DNA from 3 places in the Paenibacillus sp. FSL P4-0113 genome. Region 1 is predicted to be linked to each of the others. Evidence: riboswitches for the same ligand, from Rfam matches in the RefSeq annotation. Region 1 holds a riboswitch; each other region holds the start of a gene.
The links. A riboswitch is a leader RNA that binds a small molecule or an ion and turns the genes downstream of it on or off. The one in region 1 is predicted to bind cobalamin.
Positions count from the first base shown of each region.

Region 2: another riboswitch for cobalamin. It lies ahead of MKX46_RS22470 (ABC transporter substrate-binding protein); the one in region 1 lies ahead of MKX46_RS14640 (ABC transporter substrate-binding protein).
Region 3: another riboswitch for cobalamin. It lies ahead of metE (5-methyltetrahydropteroyltriglutamate--homocysteine S-methyltransferase); the one in region 1 lies ahead of MKX46_RS14640 (ABC transporter substrate-binding protein).

Region 1 is NZ_JBBPAZ010000001.1:3,420,379-3,428,381, forward strand. It holds gene nikA (nickel ABC transporter substrate-binding protein) at 1-156, opposite strand, end outside; gene MKX46_RS14620 (ABC transporter ATP-binding protein) at 315-1,091, opposite strand; gene MKX46_RS14625 (ABC transporter ATP-binding protein) at 1,088-2,005, opposite strand; gene MKX46_RS14630 (ABC transporter permease) at 2,005-2,820, opposite strand; gene nikB (nickel ABC transporter permease) at 2,835-3,764, opposite strand; gene MKX46_RS14640 (ABC transporter substrate-binding protein) at 3,780-5,357, opposite strand; cobalamin riboswitch at 5,575-5,772, opposite strand; gene MKX46_RS14645 (nucleobase:cation symporter-2 family protein) at 6,530-7,837, opposite strand; gene MKX46_RS14650 (xanthine phosphoribosyltransferase) at 7,831-8,003, opposite strand, start outside.
Region 2 is NZ_JBBPAZ010000001.1:5,138,209-5,146,211, forward strand. It holds gene cobD (threonine-phosphate decarboxylase CobD) at 1-628, shown strand, start outside; gene cbiB (adenosylcobinamide-phosphate synthase CbiB) at 618-1,589, shown strand; gene MKX46_RS22465 (histidine phosphatase family protein) at 1,639-2,391, shown strand; cobalamin riboswitch at 2,514-2,705, shown strand; gene MKX46_RS22470 (ABC transporter substrate-binding protein) at 2,913-3,920, shown strand; gene MKX46_RS22475 (FecCD family ABC transporter permease) at 3,917-4,963, shown strand; gene MKX46_RS22480 (ABC transporter ATP-binding protein) at 4,960-5,793, shown strand; gene cobT (nicotinate-nucleotide--dimethylbenzimidazole phosphoribosyltransferase) at 5,837-6,907, shown strand; gene cobU (bifunctional adenosylcobinamide kinase/adenosylcobinamide-phosphate guanylyltransferase) at 6,904-7,470, shown strand; gene cobS (adenosylcobinamide-GDP ribazoletransferase) at 7,467-8,003, shown strand, end outside.
Region 3 is NZ_JBBPAZ010000001.1:3,205,416-3,213,418, forward strand. It holds gene MKX46_RS13670 (anaerobic ribonucleoside triphosphate reductase) at 1-1,544, shown strand, start outside; gene nrdG (anaerobic ribonucleoside-triphosphate reductase activating protein) at 1,541-2,038, shown strand; cobalamin riboswitch at 2,218-2,413, shown strand; gene metE (5-methyltetrahydropteroyltriglutamate--homocysteine S-methyltransferase) at 2,575-4,893, shown strand; gene MKX46_RS13685 (DUF6985 domain-containing protein) at 4,981-5,514, opposite strand; gene MKX46_RS13690 (PadR family transcriptional regulator) at 5,897-6,226, shown strand; gene MKX46_RS13695 (DUF1700 domain-containing protein) at 6,219-6,770, shown strand; gene MKX46_RS13700 (DUF4097 family beta strand repeat-containing protein) at 6,775-7,626, shown strand; gene MKX46_RS13705 (3-ketoacyl-ACP reductase) at 7,746-8,003, shown strand, end outside.

The DNA.
Region 1 (8,003 bases):
ACGCGGCCACGATAGCGTGATCGACTTTTCATTGGCAGCTCCGTCAGTAGAGGTGGATGCAGGTGTGTTCTCCTGCTTTGCGCAGCCCAAAACAACGGATAATAAGAGGAGCGCCACCAACATAAGGGTAGCAGTCTTGCGGTGTCGAACGGACATCAATGTATTTCCCCTTTTCTATATATGTGATAATGATTATCATAATCATATTTAGAATAGGTATCACGCTCAATTTTGTCAACACTATTCGACAAGCAACCCTCTTATTTCTTTTAAATTTGTGAAATGAGGATTTTGAAAAATCCTAAACTTATGGCTTAATTCGCCAACGTTTGAAATAGAGTACGCGTGTACTCATGCTGTAACAATTCTTCATCCCATTCCTTAAATATTTCCACAATCTCCCCCTGAACCATGACGGCAACGCGGTCACAAAACTGACGAGTAGATGGGAGATCGTGAGTGATAAATAGGTAGGACAACTGACGTTCCACCTGCATTCTCTTGAGCATGTCCAATACAGAAGACTGCGTTGTCGTATCCAGATTGGCGATCGATTCATCGAACAAGATAATATTTGGCTCCACCGCCAAAGCTCGGGCAATACATACCCGCTGCTTTTGCCCGCCACTCAGCTGAGCTGGGTATTTTTCCAGACTGTCAGCCTCTAATCCTACCGATTCCAATAGAGACAGACAAATATCCAGCGCCTGCGCTTTTCGCTCAGGGAAATAGTTGTGGATTGGCTCCATTAAAATATCTCGAATGGTCATACGGGGATGTAGCGAGGAGGACGAATCCTGTGCAACCAACTGGATTCGCTTGTACAGCTGAACATCCTTCATCTTTCCGGTGTGAATGGGCTGTTCATCCAGCCAAATCTCTCCTGAGGTCAACGACTCCAGCCCCAGAATACATTGTGCCAGCGTGCTTTTGCCACTTCCACTTTCTCCAACCAGTCCAAGACATTCTCCTTGTCGTATCTCCAGACTCACCTTCTTCACGGCCTGTTCGCTATCTTGCGTGCTGAACCAACCTTTTCTCCGTTTGCGGACAGGGTATGCTTTGGTCACATTCTTCAATTCCAGCATCACTGGTGCATCCTTCCTTCCGGGCTCATCTCCAACACTCGATCTGCTATGCGACTCATACCCTGGCGATCATGTGAGATCAACAATATGGTGAGATCAAAGTCTTCTCTCAACTGTCGCAGCAATGCCAAGACCTTGTCGCGGTTGATCACATCCAGCGCCGTAGTAGGCTCGTCGGCAATAAAGAGGCTCGGACCGGAGCTTAGCATGGCAGCCAGTAGCACCCTTTGACACATGCCTCCGCTTAGTTCAAAAGGATACGACGACAAAATATGCTCAGGATCTGCAAACCCTACCTTGCAGAGCAGAGAGCGCAAATAGGCCTCCCGCACTGGAGTAGCGCCTCCTCTGGCTATTTCAGAGGCACGGCTCAGCACCTGCCGCATCCGTGACAGCACGCTCAGTGGATGGACTTGCTGTGATGCAGTGTGGGATGGGGTAGCATCAGCGTGCCCCAGCTCCATCTGGTCTTGCGGCATCCAACGCCGCCCGTGCAGTCTAAGTGTGTCCATCAGCTGGGCGCGGACAGTCCGGATCGGATTCAACCCGCTCAGCGATTGTTGAATCAGCAGGGCAATATCCTCTCGGCGCAGCCTTTGCCAGCGCCGTTCCTGGAACGGGAGAATGTCTTCCCCGTTATAGTAGATACGCCCATGCGTAACACCGATACCTGGCTCCAGCATGCCTGCGATTGCGTGAGCGGTCAGGCTCTTGCCGCATCCGCTCGGTCCGGTCAGGGCCACAATCTCCCCTGAATATATGGAAAAGCTCACATCACGCAGCAGTGGTTTGCTCCCACTTCTGCTTGCTCCTGCGCCTGTGCGGCAGATTTCCAAATGTTCCACGTGTAACAACGGTTTTCGACCTGCCACTTGTTCTATCGTATCCTTGCCCCCAAGGGCTGTTTGATCCTCCACTATTTGGCCGCCTCCTTTTCCGAAAAGCGGTCGCCCAAAAGCTGGCAGGCAAGTACGAATAGCATAATCGCCAAGCCTGGGAAAATCATGACATGCGGAGCCACCTGAAAATATGAGGTGGCATCATGCAGCATCACGCCCCACTCTGGCTTAGGCGGCTGTACCCCCAGTCCAAGAAAGGACAGCCCAGCGATCATCAGCACCACGCGTCCGATATCCCATACCGCATAAACCAACAATTGCGGCAACGCTTGTGGCAATACATAACGGCTCAGTATACGTACGTGTGAATTGCCGGATAAACGGGCATACCGAACGTAGTCCTCCTGACAGGCTTTTTGAACCAGACTACGGATATATCGGACATAGCCCGCCCACCGTACCGCAATAATGGCAAGGGTCATGTTAACAAAACCCGGACCCAAAATACCGACAATCGCCACCGTTAAAATAATATCAGGAAAAGCCAGTACCCCGTCGATTCCTCGCATAACCAGCTGGTCCACGCGTCCGCGCACATAACCAATAAGCAACCCTATAGGCAGACTGAAGCACAACGTAGCTACAGTAATCGCACATGCGATTAGCACGCTCATCCGAATCCCGTAAATTAGCCGTGATAGCACATCCCGGCCCAGATGATCCGTACCGAAAGGATATTTCCGGCTGGGTGGTGCCAGACGGTTCAAAAGGTCCACTTGGAGAGGATCATGAGGAGCGACCCATGGAGCCAATAACCCAAGCAGCACGATCAGACCAAACAGTACGCCTCCTGCCAGCAAACTCCCTTGAAAGGAAAGCCGTATCTTTTTCATTTTCAGCTTCCTCCTTAACGCAAACGCAGCCTCGGATCTATCGCCGTCTGGACCACATCCACCAAACACTGAACTCCTACAATTAAAAATACGGCAAAAATAACATACCCCTGAATCACCGGATAATCTCGCTGTGTAATCGCATCTATAAAATACTTGCCCAACCCCGGCCATGAAAAAATGGTCTCTACAATCACATTACCTGCCAGCATAAATGATAGATTGGTACCTAGCAGTGTAATTATAGGCAGAACCGCATGCCTAAATATCTCAAAAAACAGGATATGCAAACGTGAAAAGCCTCGAGCCTTCGCTGCTTTCACAAAATTCCGGTCACCCAGCTCCAGCATTTGAGCGCGCAGTACGCGTGCTTGCACAGCTCCCAAACCTGCGCCAAGAGTCAGCGCTGGGAGCACTAGATGTGTCCAGCCCTCCCTTCCCATGGATGGGAGCCAGCCCAAGCGAACGGAGAATAGATAGATCAACAGAAAACCAAACCAAAAAGAGGGGATCGACGATCCCAGCAGGGCGAACAGCCTGCCCAGACGATCCAGTGGGCCGCTGATTTTTAGCGAGGCAGCCAGCCCCAGCCCCAGCGTAAGCACCGTCATGACGGCGAAGCCCGCAGCAGCTAGCTCCACAGTAGCAGGAAGTCTGTTCCACAGTTCGGCTAGCACCGACTCCTTGGATACATACGAAGTGCCCCAATGCCCTGTGAACACATCCCGCAGCCAGTTCACATATTGAATATGAAGCGGTTCGTTTAAGCCCAGTTCCTTTCGTAGCGTCGTCAACGCCTCCTCAGAGGCAGGGATATTATGCGCGGTGAGCAAAATGGTAGCAGGGTCTCCAGGGGCCAGCCGCATCAGTACAAAAGTCAGCGTGGATACAACGAATACAATAATGAGCAGCTGCGCCACACGTTCCAGTATAAAACGAATCATAGGATACGCAGCTCGTTATTCCGCAATATCGGATTGCGCTGTAATGTAGTAATACTCGATCGGATGGGGTGTAAAACCCTCCACCCCTTTTTTCACGCCAAACACATTATCAGGATGCACAATGAACGACTGTGGCAAATCCGTATTGATGATATCCAGCGCTTGTAGTGTCACAGCATTACGCTGCGCTGTATCCTTCGCCAGCTTCAAGCTGTTAAGAATACTCTCTAGCGGTTTGGAACTATAACGGCTTACATTGGCTTCGCTTTTCGAAGAATAAAACATGTCCATAAAATATTGCGGCTCTCCTGTATGAGCAGTAAGCATACTGTACATAGCAAAATCCCAATCGTTTTTGGTCAACGCCTCGTCAATATTTTCCACCTTGCGAATCTTGACCTGGATTCCCTCTTTCAGCAATTGGCTTTGGATGACCTCAGACATCACAGAGAGCTCCGGACGCTGAGGGAAAGTCAGCAGCGTAACCTCGAACGGCTTGCCTTGCTTAGTCCATGTCCCTTGGGCGTCCTTCTGCCAGCCATCCTTCGTCAACAGTTGCTCTGCCGTTCCGTCCAGCGCTTTACGCTCAACTTTACCGAAGGGAAGAATGCTCGGGAACGGGCTGCTTGCCTCCGTACCGAAGCCCCTCATGACGGCGCTCACAATCGATGCGCGTGGAATCAGGCTGTCCACCACCTTACGGTTCGCCGCATCCTTGAATACTGGCGATTCCATATTGTACACGATCATATGGGTGCGCAAGGACGGAGCCGACAGCACTTGTAGCCTGTCGTTCTTTTTCAGTACCTCTGCGTTATCAACCGGAATATCCGTCGCTACGTCCACCTCACCGGATTGCAGTGCCATCAGGCGCGAATTCCCGTCCGTAATGAACTTCATCGTCGCTTCAGCCAATCGTGCCTTCTCGCCCCAGTATCCGTCATAACGCTCTACGACCAACGATTGGTCCTTGTTGAACGCTTTGATTTTAAAGGCGCCTGTCATCGCTGGGTAACTCTGTTCATCTTTCATCGATGCCACATCCAGTACAATCGTCGATGGATCAGCTAGATTAGACACCAACGCCGCATTCGGCTGGTTTGTCGTGATCTTCAAGGCCAGCGGGCCGCTTACATCAATGGACTTCACATTCAGTAAATCCTTCGCCAGATGGCTTTTCTCAATAGAGCGTAACAAAGACGCTTTTACACTTGCTGCATCCATACCTTTTCCATTATGAAAAGTGACTTTATCCTGCAAGCTGAACGTCCAAACTGTAGGGCTATCCTGCTTCCACTCCTTTGCCAGCCAAGCGACAGGCTCCAGCTTTTCATTCAAACGTACCAGTGTCTCACCTGCACCGGATCGCATCACATCCCAGCTATTATCTCCATGCGGGTCAACGCCTGACGGTTTCCATGTATACGCCATTACCAGCTTTTTATCTGTCGCTGTTTGTTGTGCTGACGCGTTTTCACCCTTGCCGGAGCTATCCGACGTCCTATTGCTGGCACATCCCGAAAGAGCCATAACTGCCAGCAGCATCACCCCTGTACATATCAACCATGAACGCCTGCTACGATTGCTAATCATTCGATGAATCCCCCTCTATCTTGTAAAACCGCATAAAACTAACGCAAAACGCGAAAAAAGCATTCCAGACCACTTAATTAGCAGTCAGAAATGCCTTCAATATAAAATGTCAGAACTCACCTCGAAGCCAACTCCAAAAACATAGAAGGGATCAGATCGGTTTCAGACATTCCGTATGCAGCACGCCTAACCACCTCCCCAGCATCCCGTGGGTCTGACAGTGATGTCAAAACAGGCAGGTCTCCTGACTCCAGGCGTATCTTTCAGGCCTTCCCGGTTCTTCACAATTCCAGTGGCTGTTCTGAAAGCTCCAGCAGTATCCTGCTGATGCCTGTATACAGTGGCGGGCCCGTGTCGGAATCAACCGAACTTCCCTTTTAAGTGAACATGCTCAACAACTATGTACATCGTCTCTACGAAACCCCATACATAGAGTTGTCCGGCTCACACCTGTTTTCTTCCTTTATTTCTTTTCATTACGATCTTATTTTGTTGTCACAGGCTTGTCAATAAAGGCTGCACAATAATTTAAATTTGAACGATAAGGTAGAAACAAGACATAACCTCCAATTGCGTGCACGCAATTGAAGTGTTAAAATTAGGTATAGAGTAAACCACCGTGTCCGTATACTAAAAAGAGTCTTCGCCGCGCCAACGGCAAAGACTCTTAGGACTTGAAAGGCTGTGGATCACCACCACGGCGCGCTGCATAACTAAATGTCAATGCAAACGAAACCCACCGTTAGGGGCCAACCTAATTACGCGGTGGGTTTTCGCTTGTTCCGAAATTTTCGACGTAGCCAGCGATAAAGTTTACGAATACTAAACGCCAGGCTTAGTAACGTAACCATCCAACGCAACACATCGTAGCACGACACAAGGTTGACCATCGGCTTCACCCCCTTTCGGGAAGCTGCACCGTGGTCCGAAAACATCCACCACTATTCAAAATCCATAAGGTAAATTATACCATGATATCGCCCGCTGCTCTAGCAAATTCTTCTAGTAAGTAAACTGGAAAACGCACCAAATTAGAGCTACCCATTTCATTCCGCAGTTTATCTATATATCCCCAGACAGCAAGGGGATATACTATCTGGATAACCCCATGCCAAACAGCCGGAAAAGAGGCATACGTCCTCTCTCCGGCTATCTTTATTTATTTCTAATCATCAAACCTTCTGTGGAACCTCCTGAACCGTCACGCTTTTGACCGATTCCCCTTGTTTTCTCGTCAAAACGATGTTCAAGACAATCGCTGTAATCGAGCCCGAAACGATACCATTTTGCAGCAGCATTTTGGCAAAGCTCGGCAGCTGGTCGAACATTTGTGGCAGAACGGCAGAGCCTAGGCCCACAGCAATACTGCATGCTGCGATCAGCAGATTGCTTTCCTTCCGCAGATCCACTTCTGACAAAATAGACATGCCTGATGCAGCAACCGAGCCGAACATGACGATCATCGCCCCGCCTAGCACAGCGTTAGGAATCACTGTCGTTAAGGCAGCCAGCTTAGGCAGCAAACCGAGAACAACCATGATACCGCCCGCAGCAAAAATAACGTTCCGCGATTTGACGCGTGTGAGTGAGATCAGGCCAACATTTTGCGAAAAAGCTGTATAAGGAAACGCGTTAAAAATACCCCCAAGCATAATCGCAAGTCCTTCCGAACGAAGTCCATTGACGATCTGCTTTTGCTCCACCTTCTGATCAATCGCTTTGCCTACTGCCAGATAAACGCCCGTAGACTCGACCATGCTGACAATATTGACAATAATCATTGTACATACCGCCATAATGCTAAACTCTGGCTTACCAAAATAAAACGGCTGCGCAACACTCACCCATGACGCATCGGCCACGGGAGCAAAATGCACCATTCCCATCGCATAAGCAACCACCGTGCCTGCAAACAGACCGATGAGCACGGAAATCGAGCGCATAAAGCCTTTTGCCAACCGATTCACAAGCAAAATAACCAGCAAAGTAACCAGCGCCAACAGCAAATTACGTGGCTGTCCAAAGTCTGAACTGCCCTGGCCCCCTGCTACATTGTTCATCGCCACCGGAATAAGAGATAGACCGATAATCGTAACGACCGAACCCGTAACGACCGTCGGGAAAAAGCGTAGCAGCTTGCCATACAGCGGTGCCGCAAGCACCACGAATATACCAGACAAAATAATGGCACCGTACGCTGTCGCCAAATTCGAGGTCGAAGCAATCGCGATAATGGGGCCTACTGCCGTAAACGTACAGCCTAAAATGACAGGCAGTCTACTACCAAAAAAACGTGTGCCCATAATCTGCAATAACGTAGCAATCCCACAAGTGAACAGATCGGCAGCCACCAGATAGGCCATCTGGGCTGGCGTCAGGTGCAATGCTCCCCCTACAATCAGAGGAACAGCAATCGCTCCAGCGTACATTGCCATGACATGCTGAAAGCCCAGTGCAAATAATTTTTGTTTACTTAACATCCCACATTCTCCTTAACGGGAGGAATCACCGTGCCAGCTTCCTCTATAAAATGGACCTCGCCCGGTGCCATGGAAGCGATCCGCGCAAGAGAGCGCACAGCAATGCCTCTTTGCTCCAATAGTCCCCGGCCTTCCTGAAAGCTCTTTTCAATTACGCAACCAACCC
Region 2 (8,003 bases), 1.7 Mb from region 1:
CGTCCAATATAGTGAGCAGGAGCTGTGCGAGCTGGCAGAGGCGGCTGGCACAACGGGTACTGTGCTGGTGGTGGATGAAGCATTCATTGATTTTATTCCGCTGGAACGGCGAATCTCACTGCTGCCTGTGCTGGATCGCTATCCTCATGTGATTTTGATCCGGTCAATGACCAAATTTTATGCCATTCCTGGCCTACGATTGGGTTATGCGATTGCTCATCCGGACTATATCCGGCGAATGACGGCCAAACAGGTGACCTGGAGTGTGAATGGATTGGCGTTGCTGGCTGGCGAGGCGTGTTTGAGAAGTGGGCAAGCATATGAGCACCAAACACAGGAGCTGATTGCTGCGGAGCGCAACCGTCTGTTAACCGCCTTGGCGGAATGGGGCTGCGGTGTCGTTCCCGGTGAAGCCAATTACGTGCTGGCAAGGGCGCCGGGTACGTGGAGTGCATCGGCTATTCAGCAGGCGCTTGGACAACGCGGAGTTCTTATACGTAGCTGTGCTATGTATCCGGGACTGACGACGAGCCATTTTCGGATTGCGGTCAAGGATGCAGAAGCCAACGACAGGCTGCTATCTGTATTGGGTGAAGTGCTGGAGGAGGAACAGCGGCGTGACAGTTAGCTTGATTATCCTGGCAGCCTACCTTTTGGACAGGATGATCGGTGATCCGAGGTGGTTGCCGCATCCAGTCATCGGTATGGGACATGCCATTTCGGCATTGGAAAAATTGATTCGCCGCCAGGTCCGAAGTGACCGGGGGCTGAAACGTGCGGGTATACTGCTTCCACTCATTGTGGCGGGAGGCTCCTTTGCGCTCGCCTGGGCGCTGTTGCACTTGCTTGCCTGGATTCATCCGTGGTTATCTGTCGGCGCAGAAATGGTGCTGATTGTGACCACGATTGCTTCCAAAGGACTAAAGGATGCAGGAATGGCAGTCTACCGAGCGTTGCAGGCGGATGACCTGGCTGTGGCACGGCGGGAGCTGGGCATGATAGTCGGGCGGGATACGCAGCAACTTGATAAGCCTGAGATTGTACGCGGTACGGTTGAAACGGTCGCTGAAAATATCGTGGACGCGATTATTTCCCCGCTTTTTTATGCCTTGATCGGGGGAGCACCCTTGGCGCTGGCTTATCGTGCTGTGAATACGCTCGATTCCATGGTTGGGTACAAAAATGAAGAGTATCTGCATTTAGGCTGGGCTTCAGCACGTCTAGATGATGTGGCTAACTACATTCCAGCACGCCTGACAGCGGCAATGCTTGTGATAGCGGCGTGGATGTACAAACGAGATGCTGCAAGAAGCTGGCGCACAGTCAAGCGAGACGCTCGTCTGCACCCAAGTCCGAACAGTGGCTTCCCGGAATCGGCTGTTGCTGGTGCATTGGGGATTCGTCTTGGAGGATATAATGTGTATCATGGCGTGCGCTCCTTTCGTGCATACATGGGGGATTGGATACGACCGCTAGAGTCGAAAGATATACGGCATACGATCCAGCTGATGTTCGCCGTGTCCAGTATGTTTGTAGGATTGTGTTTGTTAGGAGCCGCAGGTTGTTTTGCCTTGGGATGGGTGCGGTGAGGGTGAGGAGTGACACGCTGAATAATGATCGAGCAGGAAGTGACATTTCTTGAAACAAGATATAGCAGCAAAAAGGACAGTAGAATACGCACAAAGACCGAACTCACAGGAGGATAAGGTGCCGTATGATGCTAAAGAAGATCTGCATTGGGATATGGAGCTCGTGTTAGTTCGTCACGGCACAACCTTATGGAACAAGGAACGTCGATATCTGGGACACTCCGACTTAGGTTTGCTACCGGGGGCAGAGCAGGAATTAAAGCCTTTGCAGGAAAAATTGCAAGGTCAGTCCTTTGCTCGAATCTATTGCAGCGACTTAATGCGATGTCGCCAGACCTTGCAGATCATTGTGCCGGAATCAGAGTTGACGTCTGGGCGTTCCCTATCTACTATGCCTCCTATGATGGAACCATGTCTGCGAGAGCTTCATTTTGGCGAGTGGGATGGAAAAACGTATGACATGCTCAAGGATGTGTCGTTGTATCGGGCTTGGATTGATGAGCCGCAACGGATCACCCCACCTGGTGGAGAGTCTTGGACAGATTTTGTAAATCGTCTGCGCAAATTTCTTGACTCTCTGTATGAATGGCGTGTTGCTATGGAAGTTCAACCCATGGATTTGACTGCTACGTCGCCCTCTGTTTTGGTCGTTACGCATGGTGGCGTAATTCGTCAGCTAGCTTGCATGCTGATACCGGGCCATGATTTTTGGAGTCTGAATCCGAAGCCGGGAGAAGCATTAAGGATTCAATTGAGGCTGGCAGGACCGCACAATTACATAGCGGAAATGCTTCCTCATTAGGTTAGACACCAGCGGATAAAGAGGCTGTTTGGGTTGTAAGCCGCCTCATTTTAACCTATAATCATCAAGTAAAAGAACGGCTTGACTACCACTACATCAAATATCCAGCAGACGAGGTCGGCGCAGCGTGATGAAACTATGGTTTCCCTCCCTGCGCTGTTAAAAGGGAAGTCGGTGTGAATCCGGCGCGGTCCCGCCACTGTAAATGGAAACATGCCCGTTAGTCCTCTTTATATGTTACTAAGCATATGAAAGAATTTCAGGACATGTATTTTACCATAAGTCAGGATACCTGCCCGTCCGCCTGTCACCATAATCCTTCGAGGAAAGGATGACGTGTTCGCAGTGACTGTCCATGCGGAAAGAAGCTGCCGCCTGCGCACGATCTGCGCTAACGTGACCCCTGTGTCCTGATATGAGGATGCGGGGGTTTTTGATAGGAAAAGAAGGCTAGATTTAGAAGATATCTGATGATGTTCAAGTAACGCTCTTAACGATTTATTTATGAAGGGGTGCAAATCATGGCAGGAAAAAAAATAAAGGTGTGGACAACAGGTCTATTGGCTCTGATTTTGGCAGTTGTGCTGAGTGCATGTGGCGCTAATGGAAAAAATGCAGAAAATAAAGAGGGTCAGGCTTCTTCACAGCAGCCGGGACAGGCAGTAAACGCACAAGAGCCTCCGGGCAAAACGGTTTACCCGCTCACAGTTAAAGATGCAACAGGACAGGAATTTACATTCAAAAAAGCGCCGGATAAAATCGTTTCCGTCTCCCCGGCAGAAACCGAGGCGTTGTTCGCCATTGGGCTGGATAAGGAAATTGTCGGCGTCTCCGACTACTCTGATTACCCGGAAGCAGCTACGAAAAAGCCTAAAGTGGGCGGTATTATGAAACCGAACGAAGAGGCGATCATTGCTGCGAACCCGGAAGTCGTTTTTGCAGGGATATCACTTAGTGAACAGGCTACGACCAAGCTGCGCGACATGGGAATTATGATTTTTAAAACGGAACCGAAGACAGTGGAAGATGTCATGGCTAACATCGAATTGTATGGGAAAATCACCGATCATCAGAGAGAAGCAAGAGCGGTGACTGACAAGATGAGAGCAGATGTAGCAGAAGTAAAAGAAGGAATTAAAAATATCGGTAAAGGGCAGAAGCTGCGGGTATACGTCGAGTTTTCACCAGGCTGGACAGTGGGTAAAGGCGAGTTTATGGACGAGCTGATTACGTTGGCGGGCGGCGAAAATGTAGGTGCCACGCAGAAGGGGTGGTACCAAATCAGTGAGGAAAATATTATTGCTGCGAACCCTGACGTGATTTTGTACAGCAAAAGTGTCAAGGACGACAAAACGGGCCAGACGCTCGGTGATATCATTAAAGCTCGCAGTGGATGGGATCAAATATCGGCTGTTCGCCACAACCGGGTATTTGCCGTGGATGATAATTTGATCAGTCGTCCGGGTCCACGCGTAACGGAAGGTCTCAAGGAAGTGGCCAAGGGCGTGTATCCTGAAATTTTCAAATGAACCGTAAACTGATCGGCTTTGGAGGGACAGGTCTTGTCCTGCTGTTGCTGACGCTGCTGCTCTGTCTTGGCATCGGCTCGGCCAAGCTTCCGGTCAGCCAAATCACGGGCATTCTGGTTAACCACCTACCGTGGTTAGGCGATACGTTTACACCGGATTGGAATACATCCTCGGAGCAGATTATTTTGAAGGTCAGATTGCCACGAGTGTTACTGGGAATGTTGGTAGGAGCAGCGCTGGCGCTGGCGGGAGCCGGATTTCAGGGTGTGCTGCGTAATCCTTTGGCTGATCCGTATACACTGGGGGTATCCTCGGGGGCTTCGGTAGGAGCGGCAGTACTGATTTATTGGGGCCTTCAATTTTCATTTGTTGGCATATGGACGCTGCCGCTAGTGGCATTTACGACCGGAATGCTTACGCTGTGGATGGTGCTGACGTTGGCACGGGAAGGTGGGAAAATTCCGACACAAAGTCTCATTTTGTCGGGTGTGGTGATGCAATCCTTTCTGGGAGCGGTTGTTTCCTTTCTGACAGCCATGTCGAAGGAGACGGTCAATGAAATATTGTACTGGACGATGGGAAGTCTTAGTCTGCGCGGTTGGTCATATACAGGAATCCTTTTACCTTATGTGGTCATAGGGTTGGTATTTCTATGGAACCGGGCACGTGTGCTGAATATTTTGGCTTTGGGTGAACGTCAGGCGGCGCACATGGGAGTTCATGTAGATGCGACGAAGCTATCTGTTCTGATTATTTCCACGCTGCTGACAGCAGCCGCTGTCTCGGTGTGTGGCGTGATTGGCTTTGTTGGACTCGTTGTACCGCATATCATTCGTCTGGTGACAGGTCCTGATTACCGTATGATTGTTCCATTATCTGCGCTCGGCGGAGCTGTTTTTATGGCTTGGGCAGATACGGCGGCTCGCACATTGTTAGCCCCCACAGAAATTCCTCTGGGCGTGATGACGGCCTTTGTTGGGGCACCGTTCTTCGCATATCTTCTGTACCGAAACAAGAAGCTGCGCAGGGGGGGACTGCTGTGACAGAACAAAGTGAATCACAGAAGGTGCGTGATCGGGCATTAGAGGTAGTGGGTCTGACACGTGCCTATGGAGAGTTCCATGCTTTAAAAAATATAAGCTGGAGCGTCGACGAAGGAACTTGGTGGGGGATTATTGGTCCGAACGGCAGTGGAAAATCGACCTTGTTGCATTTGCTTTCCGGTGTAGATCAGCCAACTTCGGGAAACGTTCATATCTATGGCAAAAAGGTCGGTAGCTACAGTAGGAAAGAGCTTTCCCGACTCATAGCCGTACTCCAACAGGAAGGGCTTCCTCCCGTGGGATACACCGTCAGGGAAGTCGTAGAAATGGGACGTTTTCCCCATCAGGACTGGCTAGGCAGGGAAAAGGGTGTTGATGTGGAGGCGATCGCGGCTCGCGTGCTGGAGCGATTGGGTCTTACCACGCTGGCGGACAGAGCATTAGACCGTTTGAGTGGGGGACAGCGACAGCGTGTAGCTTTGGCAAAAGTAATGGTGCAGGAGCCACGAATATTGCTGCTGGACGAGCCTACGACCTATCTGGACTTGCGCTATCAGCTTGAATTTATGGAACTGCTGGCAGATTGGCGCCAAGAAACGGGTGTGACGATCATTGCGGTCTTGCATGATCTTAACTTGACAGCCCAATTTTGCGAAGATTTGCTTGTACTCAAGGATGGAATGGTTGAAGGATTGGGAGCTTCATCGAAGTTATTAACTGAGGATCGGATTCGACGAGTATACGGTGTTGAGCCTGTGATGCTTCCGCATCCTGATAGCGGTGTGCCGCAGCTCTTGCTGCGCAGGAGCGCTTCGGATACAGCAGATTAAATAAACGATGAAACACACTTAAAAAGAGCAGGGAGTGGAAGGTATGAACGACAAGCTGCGTCAGCTGATCGATAGCATTGCCCAGCCGGATGGTGTGGCGGCCTCGGCAGCTTCAGCCCATTTGGACCAATTAACAAAGCCACCGGGAAGTCTTGGAAAGTTGGAAAGTGTGGTCATTCAGCTAGCAGGAATTACAGGAGTGGATAAGCCTGAATTCGATCGTAAAACGGTTATGGTCATGGCTGCGGATCACGGGGTGTGTGAAGAGGGAGTCAGTGCCTTTCCGGCTGAGGTTACACAGCAAATGCTGTATAACATGCTGTCAGGTGGCGCAGCAATTAATGTGCTGGCACGCCATGCGGGCGCAGATGTCAAGGTGGTAGATGTTGGCGTGAATGCGGATGTCGCTCACGCGAATCTGGTGGACCGAAAGGTACGCATGGGTACTTCGAATATAGCTAAAGGGCCAGCGATGGTGCGTACTGAAGCGGAACAGGCGATTTTGGCCGGAGCTGAAGCTGTAGCAGAAGCGGTCAAAGGTGGCACACGGCTATTCGTTACTGGAGAGCTGGGCATCGGGAATACCACAGCCAGCGCTGCGGTCGTATGTGCTCTCACCGGGCTGGAGCCGGAAGTTATCGTAGGCCGGGGGACGGGTGTAGATATGGCTGGGCTTACCCGTAAAATAGCGGTTGTCTGCCGCGCATTGGACGTGAACCAGCCAGATGCAAATGATGCGCTCGACGTGCTCACTAAGGTCGGCGGTCTGGAGATTGCCGCCTTGGCAGGAGTCATCCTCGGCGCAGCCGCACATCGCTGTCCAGTCGTGTTGGACGGCTTTATTTCCGGCGCAGCCGCTCTCGCAGCACGTGCACTTGCGCCTGCAAGCGCTGCGTACATGCTCGCTTCGCACGCCTCGGACGAGCGCGGGCACGCGGCGGTGCTCCGCGAGCTCAAGCTGGAGCCCATGCTTCATTTGGACATGCGGCTCGGGGAGGGCACAGGTGGTGCGCTTAGCTTGCACCTGATTGATGCGGCGTGCCGCATTATGCGCGAAATGGCGACCTTTGCCGATGCAGGCGTATCGGACGGTCAGGGAGCCGCGCAGCGATGAAAGCGCTCGTGACCGGCGGGGCACGCAGCGGGAAAAGCGGCTTTGCCGAGCGATTATGCATGTCGCGCGCGCCTGGCGCATGCTACATTGCAACGGCGCAGGCCTACGACATGGAGATGAAGGAGCGCATCGCCCTTCATCGGGTCCAGCGCGAGTCTGCCGGGTACGACTGGCAGACGCTGGAGGAAGCGCAGGCGCTGCCGGAGCTGCTGCGACGGCTTGGCGGCGATCAAGCGTCGCAGCCATCACCCGCGCCTATGGTGTTAGTCGACTGCCTGACCCTGTGGCTGTCGAACGTGCTGCTGGCCGCAGGCGAGGACGGCGAAGCTGCGTCCAAAGTTGCCATTAATGAACTGACGGCAGCTGTGGAGCAGTATCCGGGGCAGCTTGTCATCGTGACCAACGAGGTTGGTGACGGTATTGTGCCCGAATATCCGCTTGGTCGGCTGTATCGGGATTTGAGTGGGGTTATGAATCAGCGGATTGCCCGTCTTTGTGATGAAGTATTTTTGGTGACGGCGGGTATTCCCGTAGAACTCAAACGGCTGGAATATAAGCTATGAGCCGCGAACGTCAGGCTGTTGCTGCTGCTTTTCAATTTTTAACGCGTCTTCCGGTGAAGGCGGAATTGGATTTTTCCCCGGATTTGCTTAAACGCAGTGCAAGTTATTATCCGCTGGTGGGAGTGGTCATTGGCATCATCGTCTGGGGCTTTGCGGCGCTCGCTTCTATGGTGCTGCCGCCGTTGCCGTGTGCGATTCTTACTCTTGTTGTCTGGGTTTGGTTGACGGGTGGATTGCATTTGGACGGGTGGATGGATGCAGCTGATGCCTTGTTCAGCTACCGATCCCGTGAACGGATGCTGGAGATTATGAAGGATAGCCGTGTAGGGGCAATGGGCGTTATTGCTTGCGTGTTGCTGCTCATGCTCAAGGCTTCTTTGCTATATACGGTGCTGGTTGAACGGAATGTGTCTGGCTTGCTGCTGCTTCCGATGGTTTGGAGCCGCTGGTTTATGGTACATGCGATGAAGCGCTGGCCTAAAGCCCGTAATGATGATGGACTGGCTGCGCGTTTTGCTGATATGAGTGGTGGC
Region 3 (8,003 bases), 210 kb from region 1:
ATAAAATCGATTGGGATCTTGCCCCATACGTTGCCCGGTCCTTCCGCAAGCATCTGCGCAAGGGACTCCGGTTGTTCGAGGAAGAGATAGAATCCAATCTGTCTGACGATGAACTACATATGGCCAATCCCTATTTGCAAGAAGTTTGCCCTCGTTCCTACGCATTCGCACGCGAAGAGACAGAGACGGAAACCCGGCAGGCTGCTGAATCGCTCATTCATAACCTGAACACCATGAGCAGTCGGGCGGGTGGACAGATTCCATTCACTTCACTGAATTACGGAATGTGCACGTCTGCTGAGGGACGGCTTGTTACTCAATCGCTACTGGAGGCCACGATCCGCGGCTTGGGCAGCGGGGAAACTCCTATTTTCCCGCAGCATATTTTCCAATGCAAAGAGGGAATCAATCAGGCAGAAGGCGACGTCAATTATGATTTGTTCTTACGGGCGGTAGAATGCTCTAGCAGACGGATGTATCCCAATTTTGTGAATGTGGATGCCACCTTCAACCTGCCTTTTTATCGTGCTGATGACCCGGATACCATTATAGCGACAATGGGTTGCCGTACCCGCACCATTTCTGACCGTTTCGGTAGAAACCGGCAGAGTGGCAAGGGAAATCTCTCCTTCAATACCATTAATCTGGTGCGGCTTGGCATTGAGTATGGTATTTGCACAGGCAAACGCCTGACACCTGACCGTGATCGCTTTGATGCGAGACTAGAAGAAGTTATGCGCATTGCGGTGGATGGCCTAATCCATCGCTATCAAATCCAGACCAGCCAGCCGGCCAAAGCCTCGGACTTTATGATGCGCGAAGGGGTATGGGAAGGTGGAGAACAACTAGAGCCAGATGATAAGGTAGGAAGCATACTAAAACACGGTACGCTTTCGATCGGATTCATCGGACTGGCTGAGTGCATGAAGGCACTATACGGGAAACACCACGGGGAGGATGATTTCGTATACCGCGAGGCACAACGAATCATCACTTCTATGCGCGTGTATTGCGATCGAATGAGTGAATATCACAATTTGAATATTACATTGTTCGCTACGCCTGCCGAAGGTCTGTCGGGCAAGTTCACCTTGCTGGATCAACGTGATTTCGGGATTATTCCTGAGGTGAATGATCGTGAATATTACACGAATTCTTTCCATATTCCCGTGTATTACACGCTCCCGGCTGCTCGTAAAATCAGCTTGGAAGCTCCGTTCCATAACCTATGCAACGCTGGTGCGATATCATACATTGAGCTGGACGGTAATGCGCGGAATAACCCAGATGCGTTTCTTAAAATTGTTCAATACGCGCTGCATCAGAATATCGGCTACTTCTCCATCAACCATCCGGTGGATCGTTGTACGGAATGCGGTTATGAAGGGATTATCGGGACAAGCTGCCCCCAATGTGGCACAGATGAGGAGCACACACACTTTCAGCGCTTACGTCGGGTAACCGGATATCTGACAGGAGATTATACCGTTCGCTTTAATGCTGCAAAACAGGCAGAAGTTCGAGACCGGGTGAAACATAAGTGAATTTATGTGGCTACATTCCGGAATCTCTGAATGAAGGATACGGCCTGCGTACCGTCGTGTTCATTAGCGGTTGCCGTCATGCCTGTCCCGGATGCTTTAATCCAGCGTCGTGGAGCTTCCGTGCAGGTGAGCCATTCACCCCCCAACGACAACAGGAGGTCATTCGTGACATCATGGAAAATCCGTTGTTGGACGGACTGACTCTCTGCGGGGGAGACCCGTTTTTCTCAGCAGCAGAATGCTCGCAATTTGTGCGTGACTTCCGTGCGGCCTGTCCCGACCGAACCGTGTGGGCTTACACTGGCTTTGTCTATGAAGATCTACTCACAGATCAGGAGCGACAAAAGCTAGCACTTTTGTGCGATGTGATTGTGGATGGTCGCTTTGTAGAACAGCAAAAGGACCTGACCCTTCCCTTCCGGGGGAGCCGCAACCAGCGTCTGGTAGATGTAAAAGCCAGCATTCAGGCAGGTTACACCGTTTCATTGACTTAAGGCGAAGGTTACTCGGCAAATGCTATATCTAATCTAGGACAAGTCTCCATCATGGATGAGGCTTGTCTTTTTTTGCATATCCCTAACAGATTCCATTGCAGTTTCTATTGCGCATCCTGCAAGTTTCACTTATGATGGTGAACAAGTATACGAGTGCATAATTATTCGTCATACCTTAACCGCATAGCTTGGAGATAGGTGTCTGTTCTATTCAGATCAGGCTTAAAAGGGAAGCCGGTGCAAATCCGGCACGGTCCCGCCACTGTAAACGGGGAACTTTCAGCTGTTCATACAACCACTGGTCCACAGACCGGGAAGGGATGCTGAGAGTCATGATCCGTAAGTCAGGAGACCTGCCTATTTTAACAACATCGCAAGTACCTACGGAAGATAGGGAGGTGTTAAGAGCAGTCGCCGCATTTTTGATTTTTTAATCACGGAGGCATTCTTTCCCCTACTTATTTTTAACTCTGGGGGGAAGAATGCCTTTTTTGGTACGTAAAAATAAAACAGCCACCCACTAGGAGGAAAAGTACATGTCCGTCATTGAATGGCCTGAATTGTCCGGCTTAATTAGCAGTAATCTGGGATATCCGCGTATTGGCGAAAACCGGGAATGGAAGAAAGCACTGGAACGCTTCTGGAACGGCAGTATTAGCGAAAGCGAACTGCAAACGGAGATGAAAAGATTACGGTTGGAGCATCTGAGCAAGCAACGTGACAAGGGGATTGATCGCATTCCTGTCGGAGACTTCTCCTATTATGATCACATGCTGGATACATCTGTGATGTTTGGTCTAGTACCCGAACGGTTCAACCATCGTCCTGCAGGTCCGATTCCTCTGTCCGTGTATTTCGGGATCGCTCGTGGACAGAAGGGAGCAACCGCCAGTGAAATGACCAAATGGATGAATACCAATTATCACTACATCGTTCCTGAATTGGCAAACGCAGTCCCGGTGTTCACTGAAAATAAACCTTTACAGGCTTATCGTGAAGCAAAACAAGAGCTAGGCATTGATGGGAAACCGGTCCTCATCGGCCCCTATTCATTCGTTACCCTTTCCAAAGGCTATGATCGCAAGGAGCTTGCTTCTATTATAAGAACCTTCCTGCCTTTATACACCCGTGTCCTGTCTGAACTAGCAGCAGAAGGTGTTCAGTGGGTCCAAATCGATGAACCTGTCCTGACCACCTCATTCCCAGTAGAGGATCTGGACATTATTCAGGAAGTCTATGAAGCTTTGGCCCAAGCTGCGCCCTCTTTTAATATAATGCTGCAAACTTACTTTGGCAGCCTGGACCATTATGAGCGTCTGTCCGCACTTCCGGTACAGGGACTGGGTCTTGATTTTGTGTATGATGATGGCGAAAATCTCCAGCATATATTGCAGCATGGTTTCCCTAAAGGAAAAACGCTGGGCGCTGGGGTCATTGACGGGCGCAATATATGGCGCAGCGACCTGAACGCTGTGGCTACCCTGCTGGGTCAGTTAGCAGAACAAACCACTGCCGAGCAGCTTATCGTGCAGCCATCATGCAGTCTCCTGCATGTGCCAGTCAGTCTGGAAGCAGAGCACAAGCTGGACCGAGAACTGGTGCAAGCGCTGGCCTTTGCCGATGAAAAGCTCGAGGAAATCGCCGTCCTGACGGCTGCACTTGGCAAACACGATCCATCCGCACTTGCTAAGCTTGGACAAAGTGCAGATGCGGTAGCCCGTTTCAACAGCTCAGCGGCACGCGTACAAACAGCTGACGATCTGGCTGACTTGCTGGCAAAGGAGCCTCTAACACGCAGCGTTCCTTTCGCCGAGCGTCGTGAGATTCAGCAAAATAAGCTGAAGTTGCCTCCACTGCCTACGACGACCATTGGTAGCTTCCCGCAAACCGCCGAGATCCGCAAGGCCCGCCTGCACTATCGCAAAGGAGAATGGTCTGCCGAGCAATACCGGACGTTCATCCAACAGCAAATCAAGGAATGGATTGATATTCAGGAGGACATTGGCATTGACGTGCTTGTACACGGGGAATTTGAGCGGACCGATATGGTTGAATTTTTTAGCGAAAAGCTGAACGGTTTTGCTTTTACACAAAACGGATGGGTGCAGTCCTACGGCTCCCGCTGTGTCAAACCGCCGATTATATACGGAGACGTCTCCTTCGATCAGCCCATGACTGTGGAAGAAACGGCATTCGCTCAATCGTTAACTTCCAAGCCTGTTAAGGGAATGCTTACAGGCCCTGTGACCATTTTGAACTGGTCTTTTGAACGTAATGATATTCCGCGTAGCCAAGTTGCTTTACAACTGGCTCTGGCATTACGGGCAGAGGTAGAGGCACTGGAACAAGCGGGCATCAGCATGATTCAGGTCGATGAACCCGCAATTCGTGAAGGGCTTCCGCTGAAAAAAGAACAACAGCAAGCCTATCTGGATTGGGCAGTTCAAGCCTTCCTTGTGACCACGGCCACCGTTGAACCTGCGACCCAAATCCATACGCATATGTGCTATTCCGAATTTCAGCATATGATTCAGTCCATCTCCGACATGGATGCCGACGTTATATCTATTGAAACTTCGCGAAGCCACGGAGAACTGATTGTCAGCTTTGAAGATCAGGTATACGACAAAGGCATCGGTCTGGGCGTGTACGATATCCACAGTCCGCGCATCCCCGATGTATCTGAAATGCTAAGCATGATCCAGCGTGCCCTGCGCGTACTGCCATCAGATTTGTTCTGGGTTAATCCGGATTGTGGTCTGAAAACCCGCACCAAAGAGGAATCTGTCGCCGCCTTGCGACAAATGGTACAAGCGGCTCAAGCAGCCCGGGCTGCATTGGCTGTATCCAACTAATTTTTTATCGTTTCGAATCACGCCTTCATTTTCAACATATTCTGTTCCCCTTTCCGGTCCTTTCTGCTAAAAGCCCGGGAAGGGGATTTATTCTAGGTCATATAATGTATAAGCGCCTTGAATATGCTCCATTTTCATCTGCTTCATATGTACGCCTAAGCCATGTTCTCGATCCCAGGAACAACTAAAATTCAAATACAGTTCATCCTTTGCCGATGAGTCGGAAATCAATATAGACATAAGCTGTATTCGATTCAACAATTGTTCCGGCCGCTCCACATAAGGCGCATATTCATCCGGGTCCTCTCCCCATGTACTGTAAGCATTCCGATACTTTTCCACGATGCCAGCATAATGATGGTGTATGGATTCCAACACTTGAGGATGAATAGCTGATGAATATTCCATATACTGCTCCCATGTCTTTTTTTGCAACAGTGTAGGTTCTTCTATAGTCTGTGCCTGTTCTTCGGAATCGGCTCCCACGATAAATTCGACTTCTACTTCCGAGGGCTGCCCGCAAAAATCAAGTTGCACTACACCACGCAGAACAATCTCCTCAGATACATCCCAAGACTCATCATCCTGTTCCAGTTCCATATACCAATGTTTCCAGTCCATTCTTTATCCACCTCTTCATAAAAAGTAATTTTTAACCCTGTTGAATACTTTACAATCTATCATTTTAATGAATGAAATTAAAGCGGCATCCTATCTGTGCTTCCAGCCATATTTCGATGAATTCCCAAATAAAAATACTTTTTTCTACAACATTCGCTACTCAATAAAGCCTCCAAGGAAGGAAATCTGTCCATTTTGACACAAATATTTTATTATTAAAAATTTAGTACCTTGCATTAATCAGTACATGATGTTAAATTATACCTGACTACTGTTCTATAATTAGTACCCGTGACAAATTACGCACAAACACACGTTTCTTTCCCTTATTCCGAACGACACCTATGAATTATTGATAACATCCAGGAAGGGAGCACCGCTCGTGAATGTGAACATCCAATTCAAAAAAGGGGTACTGGAACTGTGCGTTCTCGTTCTAATTGGACGCAAAGACCGTTATGGCTACGAGTTGGCGCAAGCCGTCTCCCGTCATATTGAAGTAGCCGAGGGAGCCCTATATCCACTGCTTCGCCGTCTGGTATCAGAAGGATACTGCACAACGTATTTACAGGAATCGACCGAGGGGCCTCCTCGCAAATATTATCGGCTGACCGATACTGGCAGTCATTATACAAGAATACTTACGCGGGAATGGAATGATTTTGTCCATAATGTCGCAAGCCTACTGGAGGAAGGAAATTCCGATGAATAGAAAACAGTTTCTTACAGAGGTGGAACAGCGTCTTTCTCCTCTCCCTGCAGAGGTACGCAATGAGCTGCTTAGTGATTTGAGCCAGCATTTTGACTACGGGTTGGTTAATGGCAAAAGCGAAAGTGAGATTGCCAATGAGCTGGGTAACCCAGAGGATATTGCCCGAGAAGCGTTGGATGATCCCAATGCAGCCTGGAACGCTTCTCCTCCGCTTCGCCAGGGAAGCTTTGCACGCAATATTTTTACTTTCCTAGGGCTGTTGTTTCTTAACTTGCTGATCTCCATCCCGATTATGGCTACCCTATGGGTAGTATGGGCTTCATTGGCTGTGGTATCGATCAGCTTCATTGTAGCCCCCCTTCTCGCTGTTACTGATTATGCGCTAAACAGCACCTTTTACCCGGCCAAATTCTTTTTCTCTATCACGTTGACGGGTATAGGTCTATTGCTGCTGCCTGGTGTACGTTATCTCTTACTCCTTATGGTCAAAGGCACAGTACGATACTGGAAATGGAATCAGACTACCCTGAGGGGAGCTTACTAACAACATGAATAAAAAGTGGTTTATTGCAGCAGGTCTGTGCATTGTCATCGGTGTAGCCGGAATGGTGGCCTACGGTGCCCCATGGAGTCAACAAGTCATGAAGGAAACAACTGCGATTAACAAAAAATGGACGTTTACACGTGGTCAGCTACAGAAGCTGAAAGTGGACAGCTCTGATGATGTCTCTATTTTGTTTACTCCTGGCTCTGGCGACCAAGGTACGATACGCATTAGTGGAGAAGTTCAGACAAAGGTAGCCGACCAAATTCATAATGCCCAAATTGAGAACGGTAAGCTTACGATTCAATCGGAGCCGGCTCCTTCCTTGTCATTCTTTTCGATCACTCCTGATTTGGATCAAACGATTACCGTAGAGATGCCCTCTGGCGAAACACTAACTGACCTACAGGTAGATGCACATTCAGGGAATGTAAAACTTCAGGATGCCTCCGTGCAGAATACTTCCATCACCGCTACTTCAGGCACTGCCGAGATTACAAACCTCCAAAGTACCCACCTGATCGCAAATTTAACATCCGGCAATTTTACAGCCAGTCAGCTTGCAGCAGATATGGAGTTAAAGCTTACTTCAGGTGATGTTACCATTCGTGATTATAGCGGTAATGGCCTTATTTCCCTAACCTCAGGGGAGACAAATATTACGCAACGTGCCGTAGCCAACTTGGAAGTGAATGCTGATTCTGGTGACGTGAAGATTAAGCAAGCTCCCGATTTTAAAGGTGTTTATAATGTCCGCTCTGACTCTGGGAGTATCAATACTCCCGAATCTGTTCCCGGTAGTGTGAACGTGATTAAGGTCGAAACCACTTCAGGGGATATTTATATTTCCAAATAGAGACCTCTAAATGAATGCCTCATCAGAGGCGAAGTTTGGTTCAATGAGTTTAACCTTGTATAATGTAACCATGTGCCCAGATGCACAACCACATTATAGATTAATAAGGAGGAGACTGGATGGAACTTAAGAATAAAACAGCTATTATTACAGGAGCCAGTAAAGGAATCGGTAAAGCAATTGCCGAAACTTTAGCTAAGGAAGGCGTTAACCTGGGATTAATTTCACGCACATTGACTGACCTGCAAAAGCTGCAGGATTCACTGGGGAGTACATACGGTGTGAAAGTGGTGAGTGCTGTTGCAGATATATCGGATCGCTCACAGGCCGCTGCCGCTGTAGCTTCACTGGAACATGAGCTAGGCGCTGTCGACATT